4 regions of the Paenibacillus sp. sgz302115 genome follow, and region 4 is predicted to be linked to each of the others. Evidence: riboswitches for the same ligand, from Rfam matches in the RefSeq annotation. Region 4 holds a riboswitch; each other region holds the start of a gene.
What was found. Region 4 has a riboswitch for cyclic di-AMP ahead of AC0LWN_RS31140 (C40 family peptidase). Riboswitches for the same ligand answer to the same signal wherever they lie in the genome.
Positions count from the first base shown of each region.

Region 1: linked by a shared signal. The riboswitch ahead of AC0LWN_RS30515 (NfeD family membrane protein) and the one ahead of AC0LWN_RS31140 (C40 family peptidase) in region 4 are both predicted to bind cyclic di-AMP.
Region 2: linked by a shared signal. The riboswitch ahead of AC0LWN_RS32060 (hypothetical protein) and the one ahead of AC0LWN_RS31140 (C40 family peptidase) in region 4 are both predicted to bind cyclic di-AMP.
Region 3: linked by a shared signal. The riboswitch ahead of AC0LWN_RS29200 (resuscitation-promoting factor) and the one ahead of AC0LWN_RS31140 (C40 family peptidase) in region 4 are both predicted to bind cyclic di-AMP.

Region 1 covers NZ_JBVYOK010000032.1:51,403-56,434, forward strand. Annotated here, with positions in the region: gene AC0LWN_RS30500 (ABC transporter ATP-binding protein) at 1-126, shown strand, start outside; gene AC0LWN_RS30505 (ABC transporter ATP-binding protein) at 131-1,033, shown strand; gene AC0LWN_RS30510 (ABC transporter permease) at 1,026-2,330, shown strand; cyclic di-AMP (ydaO/yuaA leader) riboswitch at 2,658-2,846, shown strand; gene AC0LWN_RS30515 (NfeD family membrane protein) at 2,977-3,513, shown strand; gene AC0LWN_RS30520 (flotillin family protein) at 3,536-4,957, shown strand.
Region 2 covers NZ_JBVYOK010000041.1:20-5,051, forward strand. Annotated here, with positions in the region: gene AC0LWN_RS32050 (hypothetical protein) at 492-677, shown strand; gene AC0LWN_RS32055 (hypothetical protein) at 952-1,404, opposite strand; gene AC0LWN_RS32060 (hypothetical protein) at 1,434-1,943, opposite strand; cyclic di-AMP (ydaO/yuaA leader) riboswitch at 2,099-2,266, opposite strand; gene AC0LWN_RS32065 (glutaredoxin family protein) at 2,889-3,131, opposite strand; gene ytxJ (bacillithiol system redox-active protein YtxJ) at 3,128-3,454, opposite strand; gene AC0LWN_RS32075 (SDR family NAD(P)-dependent oxidoreductase) at 3,650-4,372, shown strand; gene AC0LWN_RS32080 (DHA2 family efflux MFS transporter permease subunit) at 4,523-5,032, opposite strand, start outside.
Region 3 covers NZ_JBVYOK010000028.1:10,363-15,394, forward strand. Annotated here, with positions in the region: gene AC0LWN_RS29185 (AbrB/MazE/SpoVT family DNA-binding domain-containing protein) at 1-87, opposite strand, end outside; gene AC0LWN_RS29190 (HD domain-containing protein) at 392-1,675, shown strand; gene AC0LWN_RS29195 (TatD family hydrolase) at 1,730-2,500, shown strand; cyclic di-AMP (ydaO/yuaA leader) riboswitch at 2,699-2,926, shown strand; gene AC0LWN_RS29200 (resuscitation-promoting factor) at 3,217-4,374, shown strand; gene rnmV (ribonuclease M5) at 4,540-5,032, shown strand, end outside.
Region 4 covers NZ_JBVYOK010000035.1:30,749-35,780, reverse strand. Annotated here, with positions in the region: gene motA (flagellar motor stator protein MotA) at 1-643, opposite strand, end outside; gene AC0LWN_RS31160 (hypothetical protein) at 844-1,137, shown strand; gene AC0LWN_RS31155 (4a-hydroxytetrahydrobiopterin dehydratase) at 1,331-1,618, shown strand; gene AC0LWN_RS31150 (c-type cytochrome) at 1,730-2,086, opposite strand; gene AC0LWN_RS31145 (GNAT family N-acetyltransferase) at 2,176-2,661, opposite strand; gene AC0LWN_RS31140 (C40 family peptidase) at 2,854-3,345, opposite strand; cyclic di-AMP (ydaO/yuaA leader) riboswitch at 3,351-3,493, opposite strand; gene AC0LWN_RS31135 (C40 family peptidase) at 3,831-4,259, opposite strand; cyclic di-AMP (ydaO/yuaA leader) riboswitch at 4,317-4,455, opposite strand; gene AC0LWN_RS31130 (hypothetical protein) at 4,687-5,032, opposite strand, start outside.

The sequences.
Region 1 (5,032 bases), on a different contig from region 4:
GAGAAACGCATCCACGATTTGGGCGTAAAGGTTATTAAGACCCGAAGCTTGGAGCTGGATGAAATCTTAAGCTTATGGACACAGGGGCATCGCCCCGTTCTGATTGACCAGGAGAGAGGAGATTAAGAGAATGGAAGCTTTGAAGCTGGAACACGTAGTGAAGCAGTATGGTGACAAAACCGCAGTAAATGGAATCAGCCTGAAGGTGGAGCAAGGTGAGATTTATGGACTGCTCGGTGCCAACGGCGCCGGCAAAACAACAACCATGCGCATGGTGCTTGGCCTGATCTATCCTGACGAAGGGAAGATACTCTACAACAGCAAAGCATACAGCAATGAGCTGCAGCATCTGATGGGATATCTCCCGGAGGAACGGGGGCTGTATCCGAAGGTCAAGGTCAGCGACCAGATCATTTATCTGGCCCGGCTGCGCGGCATGTCGGCAAGCGATGCGGATAAGAGCCTGCGCTACTGGCTGGACCGCTTCGACGTCCCGGAATACTACAATAAGAGAATCGAAGAGCTCTCCAAGGGCAATCAGCAGAAAATGGGCTTTATCGCTGCTGTTGTCCATAAACCGCAAATTCTGGTGCTCGACGAAGCTTTCAGCGGTTTGGACCCTGTCAATGTAGAGCTGCTCAAGGATACAGTAAAGGAACTGCGCGATCAGGGCACCAGCATTCTGTTCTCCACTCACCGGATGGAGCACGTGGAGGAGCTGTGCCGCAATATTACCATTCTCGACCGTTCCAATACGGTTGTTCAGGGCGATATCCGTGAGATCAAGAAGGGCTACCCCCGCGAGGAGGTTATACTGCGGACAGTGGGTGAAGTCAGCGGACTGGAAGGCATTCCAGGGGTAAGCGCAGTACAACGGCAGGAACGCGGTTATGTCCTTTCGATCAGCGAGATTGGTGCGGCGCAGCGCATTCTGCAGCATGCCATATCGGCGGGAGAAGTGGAGCATTTCGAAATCAAGGAACCAACCTTGAACCAAATCTTTATCAGAGCGGTGGGTGAATCTAATGAATAAGATGGGAACAATTATCGGCTTTACCTTCAAAAATAAAGTGAGAACCAAGTCGTTTACGGTAACGACGCTGATTCTCGTGCTGCTGATCAGCATCGGTATGAACATTCCGTATATGATCAAAGTATTCAAGGGCGACGATGGCGCTGCCAAGACTACACAGATTGGTGTAATAGCTGAGCAGGGCAACCGTGTTGCCGATCTCCTGGTGGCCTTTACGCCTCCTGCGCCTGCGAATGCGGATAAAGCAGCAGACAAGGTGACGCTTACGCCGTATGCATCAGCGGATGACGCTGCTCTGAAGAAGGGGCTGGATGACGGAACCATTGAAGGCTACCTTACTTTTGCCGCACAGGCCGGGGATGGCGTGCCTCCTGTAACCTATCACAGTAAAGACGGAGAGCTGAATGGAGACGTGCAAACCTATCTCCAGAACGCGCTGCAGCAGGTCAACACTAAGCTGATCGTCGGTGACAAGCTGACCCAGGAGCAGGTAGCTGCCATGTTCGCCCCGGTATCCATCGGTACACAGCAGATCACCACGGACGGAACAGCAGGGGCAAACGCACCTGAGAAGTCCAAACCTATCATTAACTATGTCATCGTGTATGCTCTGTTGTTCCTGTTCTTTATGTCGATTATGATGACCGGTAATATGATCTCAGCCGAGGTGACTTCGGAGAAAAGCTCGCGTATTATGGAAATTTTGATTACCAGCGCTTCGCCGCTTACACAAATGTTCGGCAAGGTCATCGGTATCTTCCTGGTCGGCTTGCTGCAGATTGCAATTATTTCCGCCAGTGTCGCCGCCAATCTGATGCTTCCGCATAATGCCAGCATATTGTCCGACTTTGATTTGGATCTGGGTCAGCTAAATGTTGGAATCCTGGTATATGGTCTTATTCTCTATATTCTTGGATACTTCCTGTATGCGCTCATGTATGCAGCCGTAGGCTCCATTGTCAGCCGTACGGAGGATCTGGGCCAGGCGTTGATGCCGGTTCTGATGCTGGGTCTTGTCAGCTTTTATATTCCGATGTTCAGCATTTCGGCCCCGGATACCATGCTTATCAAGGTAGCCAGCTATATTCCTTTCACTTCACCGCTCAGTATGCTGCTGCGTATTGGTGTAGGGGAAGTCGCTTTCTGGGAAATTGCCGTTTCGCTTGTGATCCTGCTTGTGACCACCTTCATTATGGGCTGGCTCGCTGCCAAGATCTACCGTACCGGTGTCCTGATGTACGGCAAGCGCCCAAGCATCAAAGAGATCAGAAAAGCGATGAAGGCATACAAGATTTAAGCGGCATAGTTTTATGGATAACTTAAAATAAGGCGCGAAGTTTAGCAATGAAGCAGAGAAGGGCTCCCCTACCTATATTGGTAGAGAGTCCTTTTCTTGTTGATATTAAGGTTTATGGTATTTACAGCATTTGCTTTGGGCGAATGGGACTGCTTGCGAGAAACGGAGCAAAAATGAGCAAATCATCGGCCGTTTAAGAGCGAAGCCAAAGAATGCGCCTTCATTCGTGAAGGGGCGGCAATCTTTGGCTTCTTTTGACATCCGCAACGTTTTACATTAACCGGCCACAGGCGTAAGATTCAATCAACAACTGAATGTAATAAAACTGTTCTCAAATGGCTGAATTCCGGGTAGTGGGAACGGGGGAACCAATGGTGAATGCGGCTTTTGTTTAGATCGCTGCTGCTCACCTGGGGTGAATCCTTGCTGCGTGCTGAAAAGCCGCTTCTTGCAAGGTAGGGCAATCTCGCTGCCCGAATCCGTCAGCTAACCCCGTAAGCCTCGAAGAGAGAGGATGAGCGCCATGATCGATTAACCGACCACGGAGAGCCCTGCCGCTTCTGTGGTCTTTTTGCTGTGCATGATCTTATAACAACGAGAATTAGAGCATTTAATCACTTGCTAAAATACCTGAAAGGGGGAGATTATCGTTACTGTATTTATCGTGTGCTTCTGGGTAGGGCTATTGCTCCTTCTCAGCGGCGGATTTCATGGACATGGCCTGGCAGGTCATCTGCATGTGGGAGGCGGCGATGCTGGAGGTCCAGGCTTTGTACCCATACTCCCGCTGATGGTGTTTGTTACGGTCTGGGGCGGCACTGGTTATGTGCTTTCCCGGTTCAGCGGAATGAATATGCTTGCAGTGGTGCTGATCTGCACTGTGGTTGCCTTACTGCTGGGCTGTCTGATGTATGCGGTGCTGGCCCGGTTAATGACCCGGTATGACAGCAGCATGAATGAAATGGATTATGAGCTGGTCGGGCAACTTGGGTATATCAGTATTTCTGCAGAAGATGGAGCGGTTAGGGAAATGAAATATGTGCTGCACGGAACGATGCGCTCCATTGGAGTGCGGGCAGAAGCCGGCCAGCAGCTCGCAAAGGGCGACAGGGTGATTATTTTGAAGGTGGATAAAGGAATGGCGACAGTAACCCTCTTCGAGAGGGAAATCGAACAATTATAAATAACGGGGAGTGTCGAAGCGAATGGCTATTCTTTATTTAATTGCGGCAATTGTTGTTGTTATCCTGCTGGCTTTGTTCAGTATCGTGAACGCTTATAAAAAGGTTCCGCCCAATCAAGCGATGATTGTGTATGGTCTCGGCGGAAAAAGAGTGGTGCAGGGCGGCGGGACCTTTGTCATCCCCGGCTTCCAGAACAATAAGACCATCTCCATGATGCTGATGAGCTTTGATGTCATCCCGGCGCAGGCGATGTTTTCCCGGCAAGGCATCAAGCTCAGCTTGGAGGCGGTGGCCCAGATTAAGATCAAAAGTGATCCTACCGCTATTCTGACTGCCAGCGAGCAGTTTATCGACCGGCCGGAAGAAGACCGCGAGACCATTATCCTGCATTCGGTGGAAGGCCATTTGCGCGGCTTAATCGGGCAATTAACGGTGGAATCCATACTAAAGACACCCGACGAAATCAACAGCAAGATGCGGGAGACCTGCTCGGAGGACCTCGACAAGATGGGGCTTGAGGTGGTCAGCTTCACCATTAAGAAAATTACCGACGATAAAGGGTATATCGACAATATGGGGGTTCCGGAAATTGAGCGTATCCGCCGCGATGCCAGCATTGCCAAGGCGGAAGCAGAACGCGACATTCAGATTAAGCAGGCTGAGGCAGCGAAAGAATCCTCCATTGCCAAAGCCGATGCGCATCAGGCCACCATAGAAGCGGAAACCGCCGCTCGCGCTAAGGAATCCCAGTTCGAGAAGGAACTGAACATTAAGCAGGCGGACTTTAAGCTGGAGACGGAAGTGAAGAAAGCGCAGGCGGATCTTGCGTACGAATTGCAGCAGAATAAAATCAGGCAGTCGCTGGTTACCGAACAGGTCAAGATCACGCAGATGGAAGCGGAAGCTAACCGGACCGTCCGGGAAATCGAAGTTGAGCTGAGACAGAAGGAACTGGAGGCAACGGTGATCAAGCCTGCCCAGGCGGAGAACCAGGCTACGGTTATGAGAGCGGAAGCAGCCAAGCAGCGGCAAATTCTTGAGGCGGAAGCAGAGGCAGCCACAACGACCAAACGCGGGCTGGCAACGGCGGAAGCAGAGCTGGCGAAGGGGAAAGCTAACGCGGAAATTGTTCAACTGGCTGGAGCGGCGGAAGCGGGGGCTCTGGAGAAGAAAGCCGAAGCGTACAAACAGTTCACGCAAGCAGCGCTTACAGTGGAATTCCTGAAAATTCTGCCAGAGCTGGCTGACAAAATCGCTTCCCCGCTGGCCAAGGTCGATAAGATTACAGTGATTTCCCAGGATGGAGCTTCATCCGGCGTGAACAAAATTACCGGCGATATTGCCAAAATCATGGCCCAGGTTCCTGAATTGACCCAGACGCTTACCGGTATGAACGTGACAGAGGCGCTCAGCGGGCTACTCGGCCGGGATAAAGAGCAGTAATACTAAGCCCTTGATATGTCGGAAATGCCGATGATATATCAAGGGTTTTTAATTTTTTGGAGTGAAGAACCATTC
Region 2 (5,032 bases), on a different contig from region 4:
CCTGTTTTGATTATATCAGATCAAACCATGTAGGACAATTAAGCTGTCCAAAGACAGCCCTTGTCCTAAGCCGATTCATCCCATGCCTGAAGACGTTGGGCTTTCTCGGCTATATACTGTAATGAAGTCGGGCGTAACCGGCTTTTCAGAAGAAGAATTGAGTCAACAAGAAATCAAAACGTTTGAAGCTTATCTATTCCATGCAATTAGGAATGAAAACGGAAAGATAGTTTATAAGGAGCCGCCAATAAACTATAAAACGTTCTACACCTATCAAATAAGAACAAGAGAAATGGACTTTTATATACTATTTATCCTTAAGAACATCCGAACAAAAAATGATTAAATACTGGAATCTAAAAACAATCGGTGAAGCTATATTTAACTATTGGGACTGAGTGGTCCCGGTTATGGATTAATTCTACCTCTGCGGCTCGTCTGGTGAAATATTCTTTTATGGTGTACCTTATAGGTAAGGAGTGGTGCAGTACATGAAAAAAAGACAAACGCCTCTGCTCGTAGCGGCTTCGATCCTGCTGATTATTATCAGCAGCCTGATCCGGCCGGAAGGCTCAACCTGGCTTGGTGCGCTGCAGACGTTACTGCTGGGTGTCGGATTATTGGGCTGCTGCATGGCCTTCCTGAGATTTACTAAGGGCGGTAAGGGCAAGCGCTGAGACGAAATAGAGAGAGCTGCGGCATTCTGCCGCAGCTCTTTGCCTGCTGTTAAGGAAACTATGATTTTCGTCTGTTGATGTAACCTTGAAAAGATGAATGTGTGCCTTAACAACGGCAGAAATGCTGCTGTTGAAGTGCAGATGGCTGGTTTGTTCAGGAACAACGGCAGGAAATACCGTTGTTAAGACGCAGATGGCCGACTTGTTCAGAAACAACGGCAGAAATACCGTTGTTAAGGCACAGGTGGCTAATTAGTTCATATGCTTACGCTCCTCACCCGGCGGTTAAGCTGGATTTCGGCAGCAAGCCCTCCTGTGCTGCCATTTGCTCGCGCACCTGTCTGAGCTGTGCCTTAAGGGCAGGCACACTCCGCTGGAGAATGGCGCTGATTTCGGGCAGGGTGAGCTTAAGGCCGTAGCGTAGCGCTTGAACAAGCCGGTTTTCCCAGGACAACACATTTGCATAGCAGGGCTTGTGGGCTTGTGCAAGCCGGGAGCATTGCTGAATGCATTCACGGAAAGCGTCATGGGAGAAGGCAAGCGGGTCTAAACGCTTTTGCAGGTAAGACTCATAGAGCGCCGCGAAGGTCTTCACTACAGCCTCCTCCGCCTCGGGTCCTTGCCCGAGCAGCAGGCTGCTGAGTGCATAGACACTCCTGTTGTATTTCTGAACATACTTCGTGTATCCGGCTACGGCAGCCGGCTGATGCGATAAGGGGTCAGGCATAATCTCACGGTCCTCTCTGAATATAAAATCTATAATATCGAGTAATAAGCGATGGATTTGTCAATAAGCTCCGCCGTGTCCAGCTCTGGCCAGCTTCGCTGGTACAGCAGGCTTCCCGAAGGCTTATAATATATCCGCCCCGCACTTGAGCCGTTGCCTGCGGCAGCTGTATGAAGCCGCGAGTCTGTCTGGATATGGGCAGACAGCACTTTTCCCTGCAGCTTTGCTTTTAAATCGAGCAGGGCTGTCTGTACCATCTCCCGCTGTGTCTGTTCCCATTCCGGGCTCAGGCGGCGGACGATCTCGATGGCTTCATCAAGCCGGCAATGCCGGATGGTGCGCAGGTAGCTGCTCCATTTCATCAAGTCAAATTCCGTATCATCTGCGCATAATATGCCTTGGGCCAGGCTGCAGCCTGCCTTGCAGGTAAGCCTCAGAATGCCGAAGCGGGAGTTCCCGGACGATTCCGGGCCGCAAAAGGCAGGCCAAGGAGCATTGAATACAAACACCTCAATACGTGACAGCCTGCGCTGCTCCATTTCAGCTTTCCTCCTCGAAATTCCTTAAGTCTCAAACCATTGTATCCTCCAAATCAGCTTATGCGGGTACAACAAAAAACCGCAGCAGAGGAGGACCTCTGCTGCGGCTCCGGTACAGGCTTAAATAAGCCTGGCGCAAAAGCGTGGCGGATCAGGATCTCTCTCTTTACGCTTACGAGGTTAGCTGTCGGATTCGGACGGTGAGAGTCGCCCTACCCTGTGAGACCGCATTTGTGCAGTCTCCTTAGGATTCACCCCAAGTAGGCTTTTCGCCTGGTGGTTCCCCCGTTTCCTGCTTGGCAGGAATTCAGCGTTTATGTAACTTTTCATGAATTACTTTCAAAACGAATCATACTACTTCGGGCAGGTCTTTGTAAAAAAGGAAAAGGGAGGGCAGCGGCAAGCTTTCATTGAATTGCGGGGATTGGGTGAAATTAATTGGCTAAAAGCATATATGTTGACGTTTATCGGCCCGTTATCTCGCTCGCACGCTGTTTTTCATTTTTAGGGGAAAGGGGGGTTAGAAATCATTGATTCTTTGTGTAAAAATGGATCGACAAAGTTTGCCGGGTACTTGCATATGGGTTCTTAGACGAGAAAAATCAGCGCTATAGTGATTGAACGTGATAAGGATATGTGACCGTGGAATAGATAAGTGTACTTGCTGCAGTTAAAGCGGTGCTCAAATCCGTGTTTTAGAAGATAAATGTATTCTGTGCAGTTAAAAATAGGGGAAACTCTTCATTTACAGAATTGGTGCCGATTTAAGTGTACAGACTGCAATTACAGCGGTTGAAACGCAAAAAAATGAAGTTTTAGTTGTACCAAGTACAGTTAGAGCCTAAAAAAAGGTATTCAGGCACAGATAGCTGTTCCTGGATACCTTTTTCTAAAATTTGTATAAAATTCTGCCGGCACTGCTGGCCCAGGGTGGGCTCTATCGCCTTATTTCGCGGCTGCTTCGATCAGCACTTTAAGCTTTGGGAGGTTGAAGCCTTTGACGGCATGTTCTCCCGATACAGTAACAGGAACGCCCATGAAACCAAGCTGCTCTACTTCCTCCTGATAGGCTGTACTCGTCATAACATCTCTAACCTCAAAAGGAACGCCCTGTTCCGTCAGCAGTTGCTTCACCTGGTTGCAATCACTGCAGTTCGCAGTGGAGTAAACGATAACGGATTCGCTCATTGGTTCACAGCTTCCTTGATGGCGCCCTGGGTGATTTTCCAGTGGGAGGTATTCCAGCGGACTTCGCTGTCTTCCAGCAGGAAAATTTGCGGAGATTCATGCTTGATGCCAAAATCCTCAGCAATCTGGTTCGAGACCGGACGGTCCTCAATCACATGAACCACGGCTGCCGGAGTGCCAGAGTCCTGGACGTAGGCTTGAAATTCCTCATTTGCTTTGGCGCTGATCGGGCAGGTAGTGCTATGTTTGAAGAGCAGCTTCTTGCCGGGCTGTTCCACGTATTGATGCAGTTCATCCAGGGTATGGATTTGTTGAATGGACATCGGGATCACCTTCCTGAGTATGATATCCCTGATTGTAACATAGTTCAAAATTAAATCAAAAGGGAGCTTAAGCAGTCTTGTCCGGGAAAATACAGTCCTGTACAGGACATTGTAAAAATATAGGCGCCATGCTAAGGTGAAGGGAATGCGGGCAGTGCTTGTTACTTATACCTCAGGAGAGGGAGTGTCCATTTCATGATAAGAATTGCATGTGTTACCGGTGCTGACCGTGGACTCGGATTCTTCCTTGTACGCTGGCTCCTTGAGAATAAATATACGGTTTTTGCCGGTAAATATATGGCGGAGCCCGGAGAGCTTGCAGCGCTGAAAGAACAATACCCGGAGCGCCTGAAGCTGATCCCGCTTGATATCGGCAGCAGCGAAAGTGTGAAAAGCGCGGCACGCAGCATTGCCGGCAGCACCGGGCATGTGGATCTGATTATCAACAATGCCGGTATTATTCAAAGCGCGGATGATGCCACGATACTCGTTGATATGGATGACGCCTCAATGGCCCATTTATATAATGTAAATACGCTCGGCGCTTTACGGGTCAGCAACGCCTTAATGGGCCTGCTGCTGCAGGGCAAGCAAAAACTAATTGTGAATATATCCTCCGAAGCCGGCAGCATCAGCCGTAATCGGCGGATTAATATGTACGGATATTGCATGTCCAAAGCAGCGCTTAATATGCAATCCTCCCTCATGCACAACCATCTGCGGGTGATGGGCGGCCAAGTCATGGTCTTTCATCCCGGCTGGCTGCAGTCCTATATGAGCGGCGAGAAGGATGAGGGAGCCCCGATACCTCCGGAAGAGTCCGCCCGCAAAATTATGAATATTGTGCAGGAGCACAAGAAATACATAGGCGAGGAGCCGGCTTATCTCGATCTTGACGGAAATCCCTGGCCCTGGTAGTATAGTTTTTTCGAAAAGACCTAAAACTCCAACCATAGCCCAAGGCTGCGGTTGGAGTTTTTTGTGGTGCGCCCGGCATGGCGATAACCCGGCGGTGAAGGCACGCAAGCTATGGGAACTGTAGCTGCTATCCGGGTGTTTTGAATTTTTTTAGGCTTCTTTGGCCTTGATCTTTCTTACCTTTGCTGCGGTCTGCGTTTCGGGCTGCTTCCCGCTGTTATCCTGCCGGGTGTTTTGGATGAACAGGGAGAGCAGCAGTCCGGCAATGCTGATGCCGATGATGACGAGATAGGCATCATTGATACCCTGGATGGAAGCCTCCATGATCAGATGCTCCTTCGTTGCGCTGCCCGCAGTATTGGCGGCTGCAAGGCTCGTCATATGGGCGGTGGTACGGTTCGTCATAACGGTTACCAGCAGTGAGGTGCCTACCGCGCCGGCCACTTGCTTAACGGTATTGGAGATGGCTGTGCCGTGGGCGTTCAGCTTGGCCGGCAACTGGTTCAGGCCTGCGGTCTGTACCGGCATGAGGATCATAGCCATCCCGATCCGGCGGCCGGTGGACATAAGAACGAGATAGAGATAACCGGTTGAATCCGTCAGGTTGGTGAAGCTGAAGGTTGTTGCGATCATAATCAGCAGACCAAGGATGGACAGCCA
Region 3 (5,032 bases), on a different contig from region 4:
AATGCCCAGTGTACGGCGCAATTCAATTGGAATAACGACCCGTCCCAGCTCGTCTACTTTTCTTACAATACCTGTTGATTTCATCATTACAATCGTTGCTCCTCTCGATTATCAAAAGCGTCATTATTCGACATTGTTCACCGTTTTATGATACTTATAATACCAACCATTCCCAAAACAGTCAACCTTTTTTGAAGTGAATTTTCTGGGATTTTCAAAAAAAACTTTTATAACGCTTAGTACTAACGCAAAATTCACGAAAATCGTTTCAAAGCAGTTTGTCGATTTGTAAATCCTTAAAACGTCATTATTCGACAAAGTGCGACATGATTCACTATTATATTCGTTTTTTCTTATTTTTTCTATATTATTATCTGAAGGAGTTGATTTCATGAAGCAGCCGCTGACAGAAGAGAAGGTTTTTAAGGACCCGGTTCACAATTATGTTCATGTTCAGGATACGATTATCTGGCGATTGATTAACACCAAAGAATTTCAGCGACTGCGGCGGATTCGCCAGCTTGGCACCTCTTATCTGACCTTTCATGGCGCTGAACACAGCCGTTTTTCCCATTCGCTTGGGGTCTACGAAATTACGCGCCGGATCATCTCCCAGTTCGAACGAAGCGGATACAAAGACTGGATACCTGAGGAAAGTCTGCTCACCCTCTGTGCGGCACTGCTGCATGATTTGGGGCATGGCCCGTTCTCCCATTCTATAGAAGAAGCTTTTGAAATGAACCATGAAGACTGGACCTGCAGGATCATTCAGGAGGATACGGAAATTACCGCTATTCTGCGTGAAGTGGAGGAGGATTTTCCGCAAAAGGTCGCCTCAGTAATATCGAAGACGTATGAGCATGAAATTGTCGTTAATCTGGTATCAGGGCCGCTGGATGCCGACCGAATGGATTATTTGCTCCGAGATGCGTATTATACAGGGGTGAATTACGGAACCATTGATATTGACCGTATTCTGAGAATGCTGCGTCCCTATAATGGCCGGGTTGTCGTCAAAGAGTCGGGGATGCATGCGATTGAGGATTATTTGATGTCGCGCTATCAGATGTATTGGCAGGTTTATTTTCATCCGGTTACGCGCAGCTCGGAGATCATTTTGCGGCAGATTTTCCGCAGAGCCAAAGAGCTATTCCGGGAAGGCTATTCTTTCCGCTTCATGATTGAGCCCTTGAGTGATTTGTTCCGTGGTGAGGTGAGCGTGGAGCAGTACCTGCTCTTGGATGAGGCTCTGGTCCAGACAGCCTTTATGCAGTGGACGCTGGAAGAGGACAAAACGTTAAGCGACTTGTGCAACCGGTTTATTCATCGTAGACTGTATAAATATGTAGAGATGGAAAATCTCGATTCAGAGACGATTGGCGAAATTCGCCGCAGCTTTACAGAGGCTGGACTGGATGCCGATTACGACCTGGAAATTGATTTTCCGACAGATCTCCCCTATGATGTTTTCCGTCCGGGCGAGGGCTTTGACAGCAAGCAAATTCTGCTCCTTGACCGGCATGACAAGCTGAGGGAAATTTCCGAAGTTTCGGATATTGTCCGCTCGATCAGCGGGATACACCGCGGCAGGCATCACCTGTATTTCCCGCAGGACAAGCTGCAGAAAGCTCTCCCACGGCTACCTCTGTCCATCGTTAAAATTTTTGACAAATAATACGAAAATTTATGGAATTCATCATAGAAATCACAAACGAAAGGATGAGAAGAAATGCAGCTATTCGACACTCACACCCATCTCGATGCTCCACAATTCGACGAGGACCGTGAAGAGGTTATCGCCAGGGCGGTAGAGGCTGGGGTCAGCAAGATGATTAACATCGGGTTCAACCGGGAAACGATTCCGACAACGATGAAATTGGCCGAGACTTATGATTATATTTATGCAGCCGTCGGCTGGCATCCTGTGGATGCTATTGACATGAAGGATGGTGATCTCGACTGGATCGCCTCACTTTGCAGCCATAAGAAGGTGGTGGCCATTGGGGAAATCGGACTGGATTATTACTGGGACACCTCCCCGAAGGAGGTTCAGCATGAGGTGTTCCGCAAACAAATTGGACTTGCCCGGGAGCTGAAGATGCCAATCTGTATTCATAACCGCGATGCGCATGAGGATGTGGTGCGGATTTTGCGGGAAGAGAAAGCGAATGAAGTTGGCGGTGTGATGCATTCGTTTTCCGGGAGCTGGGAAACAGCCAAAATGTGTCTCGATCTAGGCTTTCACCTGTCATTTGGCGGACCTGTTACTTTCAAGAATGCAAGGGTACCTAAAGAGGTGCTTGCCCAGACTCCGATGGACCGGCTTTTGATCGAAACCGACTCGCCATATTTGACGCCTCACCCCTTCCGGGGCAAGCGAAATGAGAGCGCTCATGTGAAGCTGGTGGCCCAAGCAGCGGCGGAAATAAAAGGGATTGATTTACAAGAATTGGCGGAAATTACGTATGCGAACGCGCTGGAACGATTTGGGATAGTCTGAAATCGAGAGAAAATCGGGTGAAAAAAGAAGTATATCCGATATATTAAACTTTTTTAACACAAAATCAACTGATTATTACAATATTTTAATGATTTTTTTGCTTAAACGTGCTTGAATCGCGCTTTACAACATGCATCAAAACAGGATATCATCTTTTCAGTGCAGTGAGCTGTTGTTACTGTGACAGTCACTATTTCATGGATCGTCTCGCTGAGTCTCCGTATGGAGAACGGGGGAACCAATATTGCTCTGCCGCATGTCCGTACATAGGGTACAACACAGAAATGCCGCAGACAGTATTCGATTTCTTCACGGGTCTTTGGGGTGAATTTGAGGGCAACCGCCGTGAGCGGGTGACCTAAGATAGGGCGTCTCTCTTATGCCCGAACCCGACAGCTAACCCCGTAAGCGCAAGTAAGAGAGGAAACCTCGTGCAAAAGCATTCCCGCGTATTCTGACACCCGGAGAGCCACGAAAGAGTCCTCTATGAACTCTTTTGGGCTTTTTTTGTTATGAATAATGCGAATGATCCCGGCATACTGTTATATAACAGGTACCTGGAGCAGCTATGCCGAGCAGGCGATCCATGAGCAGGAAACGCTAAAGCAATGCGGGCGTATCCTGTGGTAATCTCAAACCTAGTTTCGTCAGAAATGATACAGTCATCTTAAGATATACAACTTGGACGACGGGGCTATGTAAGGAGGATGGAGAGAATGGGCGTATTCCAACCAGAAGTATCCCATGATTCGCAATCATCCAGCAGGTCTTTCGCATTACGGTTGAAGCAAGTGAATCCTCGCGTACTTTCGCTTGCAGGTGTGGTGTCAATTATTATCGCGCTGATAATTCTGCTGTACGTACACGGTCAAAGCATTAAAGAAATAACGTTAGTCATAGACGGAAAAGTACAGAAGCTTGAGACGCGGGAAGCGCTGCTCAGCGATGTGCTGGCAAAGGAACAAATTTCGCTGCAGCCGCATGATGCTTTATCCATTGGCCTTAGTGATGAAATAAAAGACGGCGACCGTGTCGTGATTAACCGTGCGCAGGCGTTTAGCCTTACCGCAGACGGAGCAACTAAGACATTGTATACGACCGAAGACACCATCGGTCAGGCCATTGGCAAACTGGGCATCAGCCTGGAGAGCTATGACAAGATTTATCCTTCGCTTGAAACCGCAGTTACTGCTGACATGAAAGTCAAAATTGTCCGTATCAACAAACAAGTTGTGCAGCGGACAGCAAGTTTGCCTTTCCGGGTAATCAAGACAGCAGACCCCTCCCTGACCAAGGGAACCGTAAGAGTGGCGCAAGCGGGTAAACCAGGCGTAATGGTTCAGCATATCGAGAAGATCTATCGAGACGGTAAGCTGGCTTCAATGCGTATGGTTGGCAAGGAAGTACAGACGGTAACCAAAGACAAAATTATTGCCATTGGTATCAAAGCCCTTCCCAAGCCTGCAGTAGCTACAGTAACTTCCAAACCAGCAACTACCTCCAAATCATCCAAAGTTAGCGCAAACAGCAATAACGTCATCACTAAGGCAGGCGTAGATTTCGAATACAAAAGAGTGATCAAAAATGTATCCATGACGGCTTATTCTTCTGAAGAGCCTGGTATTGGTACACGTACCGCCTCCGGCACACGCGTAACGGAAGGTCGGACCATTGCTGTTGACCCGAGTGTAATACCTATCGGCTGGTGGGTGTACATTGAGGGATTAGGGTTTCGCCGTGCAGAGGATACCGGCGGTGCCATCAAAGGCAACAAGGTGGATGTCTATTACGATTCACTGAGCCATGCCCGTAACTTTGGCCGCAAATCCCGGACGATCTATGTCATTGGGCCTGTGAAGCCGGAGCTGAATTAGGCGGCCTAAGTCTTTTGCAAATTAGCGGTTTATAAGATATAGTGATGGTAGCACTTTTGGAATGGATCAAAGAGCTGCCGCTCATCACTTATACATTCTTTAGCCAAAAAGAAGGGGAGCGATCCTCTTCTTTTTGCGTTCCAGACGATGAAGGAGTAAGGAAATATGATCAAGGAATTAATTGTTGTGGAAGGCAAAAGCGATACGGTTGCCGTGAAGCGTGCGGTAGATGCGGATACGATTGAGACAGGCGGTTCGGCTGTCGACCGCAAGGTGATCGCCAAGATTCAGCTAGCGATGGAACGCAGGGGGGTTATTATTCTTACAGACCCCGATCATGCCGGTGAACGCATCCGCAAAATTGTCTCTTCGAAGGTTCCGGGCTGCAAGCATGCGTTCATCCCCGAGAAGGACGCTACCCGTAAAGGCGACATCGGGGTTGAAAATGCCTCCCCGGAGGCGATCCGTTACGCGCTCCAGCATGTCCACACCTCCTTCGAAGGCGCTCCGGCCTTGATTGGGCTGGATGACCTGATGGCTGCCGGGATGATGGTGCATGCCCAGGCCGCAGAGCGGAGAATGGCGCTGGGCAACCTGCTCGGCATCGGATACTGCAACGGCAAGCAGTTATATAAGAGGCTGGCGATGTTTGGTATTA
Region 4 (5,032 bases):
CGCGTTTGGAGAGCCGTTTCAGCTTGTTCGCAATCGGATGCCAAAGCACATAACCTGTGAAGATACCGACCAGGGTGGCAATGAAGGCTGCCCCGATGGCGTGTGCCAGCTTTTCTACCGCGCTCATATCCGATAGTGCGGCAATCAGCCCGATAACGGCCCCGAGTACCCCTAGCGTTGGAGCGTACATACCTGCTTGTGAGAAAATCAGCGCTCCGGCCTTATGACGGTCCTCTGTAGCGTGAATATCTTCCATTAATACATCGCGGACAAACTCCTGGTCGTTACCGTCGATAATCATCCGCATGCCGTTGCGAAGGAAGTTATCTTCAATTTCATCGACCTTAGATTCCAAGGCAAGCAAGCCTTCACGGCGGGTAATAGAGGCCCATTCCATGAACATGGTGATGAGTTCAGGTTTGCTGACCATTTTCTTGCTCACAAATATTAGTTTAAACAATTTGGGGAGTTTCTTGATTTCCGACATCGGGAAAGCCATGAGCAGTGATGCTGCTGTACCCAACAGGATAATTACGTAAGCTGCAGGGGCTTCCAAGGCTTTTAACGGGGCCCCCTTTAGGAACATCCCCCATACTATTGTAACCAAACCAAAAATCAAACCAAGTATTGTTGAAATTTCCATTTACGCACCTCGTCCATGAGAATTAGGAAGTGATCCGACTATACCGCGTGTATCATCCATGAACAGCGGTGGGACACTCTGTCTGACCAATAACGTATATTCTTATTTATCGACAGCATTCCCTTTTTTGTGAAGTCATTTTTTCGGCTATAATGAGTAGGGTAATATTATTCATCTGTGGAGAAAACGGAGTGATTGACGTGGGTGTGAAGCATGGCAGAGATTACAGCGAAATTTTGAGTGAACTGACAGAAGCGGTAGGAAGGATTTCGGACGGGTATTTATTTTTTGAAATGGAGCCGGATGAGTGGCAGGAGCTGCCGCAGGAATCGAAGCTGGAGGTCTGGGAAGCGCTTGCTGAGGACCTGTTCTATGCTCTGGGCAATGAGCCGGTTATAGAGGTTGGCAGCGGCGTTGTGATCTACGATAAGGATACGCACCGGATTAACATTCTGCTTGGAGAAGAGGATCTGGCTTCGGTCCTTCTGGTCTAGGAGGCAGGCTGCAGCCTGAGGGCGGTTTGCCCGCAGCCTTCGCATCGTGGTAAAATTGATGGAGCCGAGTACTATTTGCCGGGATTTTTGAATACATTAAACCGAAAAAAAGCCTTCATCCTGGCGCATCCCTTGGACTTTATAAGCTGAGGGATGTTTTGTTTAATGCAAATTAAGTAAGGGAGGAAGAACATTGCAATTTACGGAGGAAGAGCTGCGGGAGCAGGTAGGCAAGCTGGAGGGCTGGAAGCTGGAGAAGAATAAGATGGTGCGCAAATACGTGTTCAGCGAATATATGAAGGGCATTGCATTCGTAGATGAGGTAGCGGCCATATCGGAAGCCTTCGAACACCATCCGCATATTACAATTGATTACAAGACCGTCACGCTGCGGCTGGCTGCAGATGAGGAATGCGGAATTACAGCGCTTGATATTCGTGAAGCTCATGAATTTAATGAAGCCTTTGAGAAAACCCGTTAGCATACTTAATCCAAGGGATAGCGAAGATTACTCTAAATTATTATATAAAAAATGCCCACGCATAGGAGCTGCTGCATCCTTGCTGGGCATTTTGTGTTTGTAGTGCACGAGCTATTTCTTCTCGGCAAGCCACATGGCAACGTTCGCGATCTCCTCGGGTTTCAGCTTTTCTTTGAAGGAGGGCATTTGCCCGCGTCCCTTGGTCACGATACCGAAGATTCCCTCTGCATCATGCTTGCCGCCTTCCTGCTGGAGACTCGGTCCTACACCGCCCTGAAGCTGATCGCCGTGGCAGGTGATGCAATTGAGCTTAACCGTTGACTCCGCACTGGCCGCATTCAGCTCGACCGCCGGCATCGTCGGCTTATTCTCCTCAGCGACCTCAGCTTTGCCGGGTAAGGTAAATATTAAGACTACCGCAAAGGCGCAGGCGGCAAAAAACAAACCGCTCATGATCCATTTCTGCATCTGCATCCGTCCCCTCCATGTAAGCTGCTTCCTACATTATACAAGAAGGTAAAGCGTTATCATAGCTTTGTGTCAAAAAAATGAACGTTTTATTTACCATAGACCATGCAGTAAAATGGCTTGTCGCCAGTTGGGGTCCGGCGTTCATAGGTGTCGGTTATAGTGAACCCGCTTTTCTGGTAAGCACGGATGGCCCGCTGGTTCCAGGTCAGCACCTCAAGGTCAATCTCGCGCTCTGGATAACGTGCCAGGGCTGCCTCAACGACAGCAGCTGTGAACAGATGTCCCATACCTTGACCACACAGCTCGGGACGCATGCCAATCCCCAGCCGCACTACACCTTCCATCGGGAATAGCTGTGCGAATCCGCAAAGGGAGCCTTGCCCGTTTACTACGGAGACGTATTGTTCGCTTCGCAGCCGCGGATCACCGAATTCAATTTCCAAAGCCTGCATTTGCTCCCAGGGCATCCATCCGTAGATGTTGTACGGGGGCTTGTAATTCCATTCGCAGATTTCTGCGGCATGCGTGACTTCCATAGGCACAACGTGAAAAGTTACCGGGGAACTCATCATAAGGCCACCGACCTCCTTTCAAGACAACAAAACCTTATTTATCTAATTATATACAATACAGTCTCTTTCCGATGCACAAACTTTAAGGGGGAGTTAATATATTGAAGGGGTAAGTATTTAATGTAGACAAAAAAACAAGCCCTCCTCCAAGATTTCGATAAAATCCTGGAGAAGAGCTTGCCTTATGACATTTTATTGTACATCGTCATTGTCTTGGGAATCGGAGGCTACAGACTGATAAGCATCTGTGCTCATAATCCGTTTGGCGCCAACGTAGCGGTTAACGTAGTAGCTGTCATTCAGTGAACTAACAGTTACACCGCGTTTGGACGATGCATGTGCGAATTTGCCGTCACCGACATAAATGCCGACGTGGGATACACCTCTTCCGCTTGTATTGAAGAATACAAGATCTCCCGGTCTGATACTGTCACGGGAAACGGCTGTGCCCATCTGATATTGGGAGCCTGATTGGTGAGGAAGGTTGATGCCGATCTTATCGAAAACGTACATTGTAAATCCGGAGCAATCAAAACCGTTTGTCGAGATACCGCCGGATACATACTTGGTTCCGATGGCTTTGTCGATAACCTGATCCATTTTGGAATCCGCGAAAGCGCTTCCTGCTCCGATAGTAAGAACAATGGAAAAGCTCAGTAGTGCTGCTGCTAGCTTCTTCTTCAAAAGTAAATACCCCTTCCAAATGCCTACGAGGTTAGCTTAAGGGTTCGGTTGAAGGTCCCCTATGACCCCTCTGTGAATAGGAGGTCAATTCACCCAAAATCGGTTCCCCCGTTCCCCTAATGATTAGGGAACTCGGCACGACTGTTGATTAGGATTAGCTTACGGATCTATACATGACAAAACTTTTGTAAAACTGCTTTGAATAATTACAAAAATGTTACTATCAACTCACTGCGATAATTGTAGCAAAGACGGAAGCACTTGGCAATCACTAAAAACATATTCTTGCATATTTTTTGCGATTTTTGTGAGTTTAATTTATTATAAAGGGCTTACAATAACATGCCAGGTCAGATTTACGATAGGCTTATTGACATGTAGAGCAAAAAGGAAAAACCCGGAAGGTTGATTACGGCAATAATCAGCTTCCGGGTTTGTATAAGCTACATTTAGTTGTTAGAGGTTGTCATTGTCAGCGGGGATAATTAATCGTAAGCGACAGCCTGATAAGCTGTTGTACTCATCACGCGTTTGGCGCCAACATAGCGGTTGGCCCAGTAGGCTTGACTCATCGAAGTTATGGTCACTCCGCGTGAACTGGAGGATTGTGCGAATTTTCCGTTGCCAACATAAATCCCGACATGGGAAATCCCACTGCCCAAAGTGTTAAAGAATACCAGATCGCCCGAACGCAAATTGTTGCGTGATACGGCAGTTCCGACCTTAAATTGCGCTTTCGATGTGCGAGGCAAGGTAAGACCTACGCTTTTGAACACATAAGAGGTGAATCCGGAACAATCGAAGCCGGCAGTGCTGGTGCCCCCGGTTTTATATGTAGTTCCCAGTGTTTTTGTGATCACATTGTCCATTTTGGAATCCGCGAAAGCGCTGCCAGCTCCCAGCGTGAATACCATTACCAGCCCTAATGCTGCTGCGGTGCATTTTTTCTTAAAATTGTGACTTTTCAAAAGATGTACTCCTTCCAAGGCCGGCGAGGTTAGCTTAAGGATTCGGTAGAAGGTTCCCCTATGACCCCTCTAAAGCGAGATCAATTCACCCAAAAAATGGTTCCCCCACTTCCCGGTGCAGGGAATTTGGCGTATTATGCACCGAACAGTGACAAATCGACAATCTTAAATGCTGCGAAGCGTAAATCAGATGTGACAAACAGTTCTGCAAAGATTACAAAATTGTTACTAGTGGTACAGGCATCATTGTACCAGAGGGTCTGCTGTTTTGCAAATAGGTAAGATTTGTCGCATGCGCAGGTACACAAGAAAAGAGTCACGCTCCCCCTAGAGAAGCAGTGACTCTTGTTATTATGCCGATCTGGCAGTGTAATTATTGTGGAAATGTTTTACTGCACCAGAGGTGATATTGCGCGGCTGTCCCCCACATTTTGAACAGAGTGGTTGGAAGGGGGGAGAGCTGCTTAAGGAGAAATGCGGGCAGTCCAGGGCTGAATATCGCTGACAATCCGCAAATGAGCAGCACCGCCAGCCCGCCGACCCCCATCAGAACGGATATGCCCACGGATGGCAGCAGCACTTTCAGGCAAACCAGCAGGGAGGAGAATATGCCTGTTCCGGCGGTATAGCCGAACTGCATGTACAGCAGCAGCTTGCGGATAAAGAAAAGATATAATAGCCAGACCAGAATATAGGGAACGAGCTTGAGCAGCATTTTA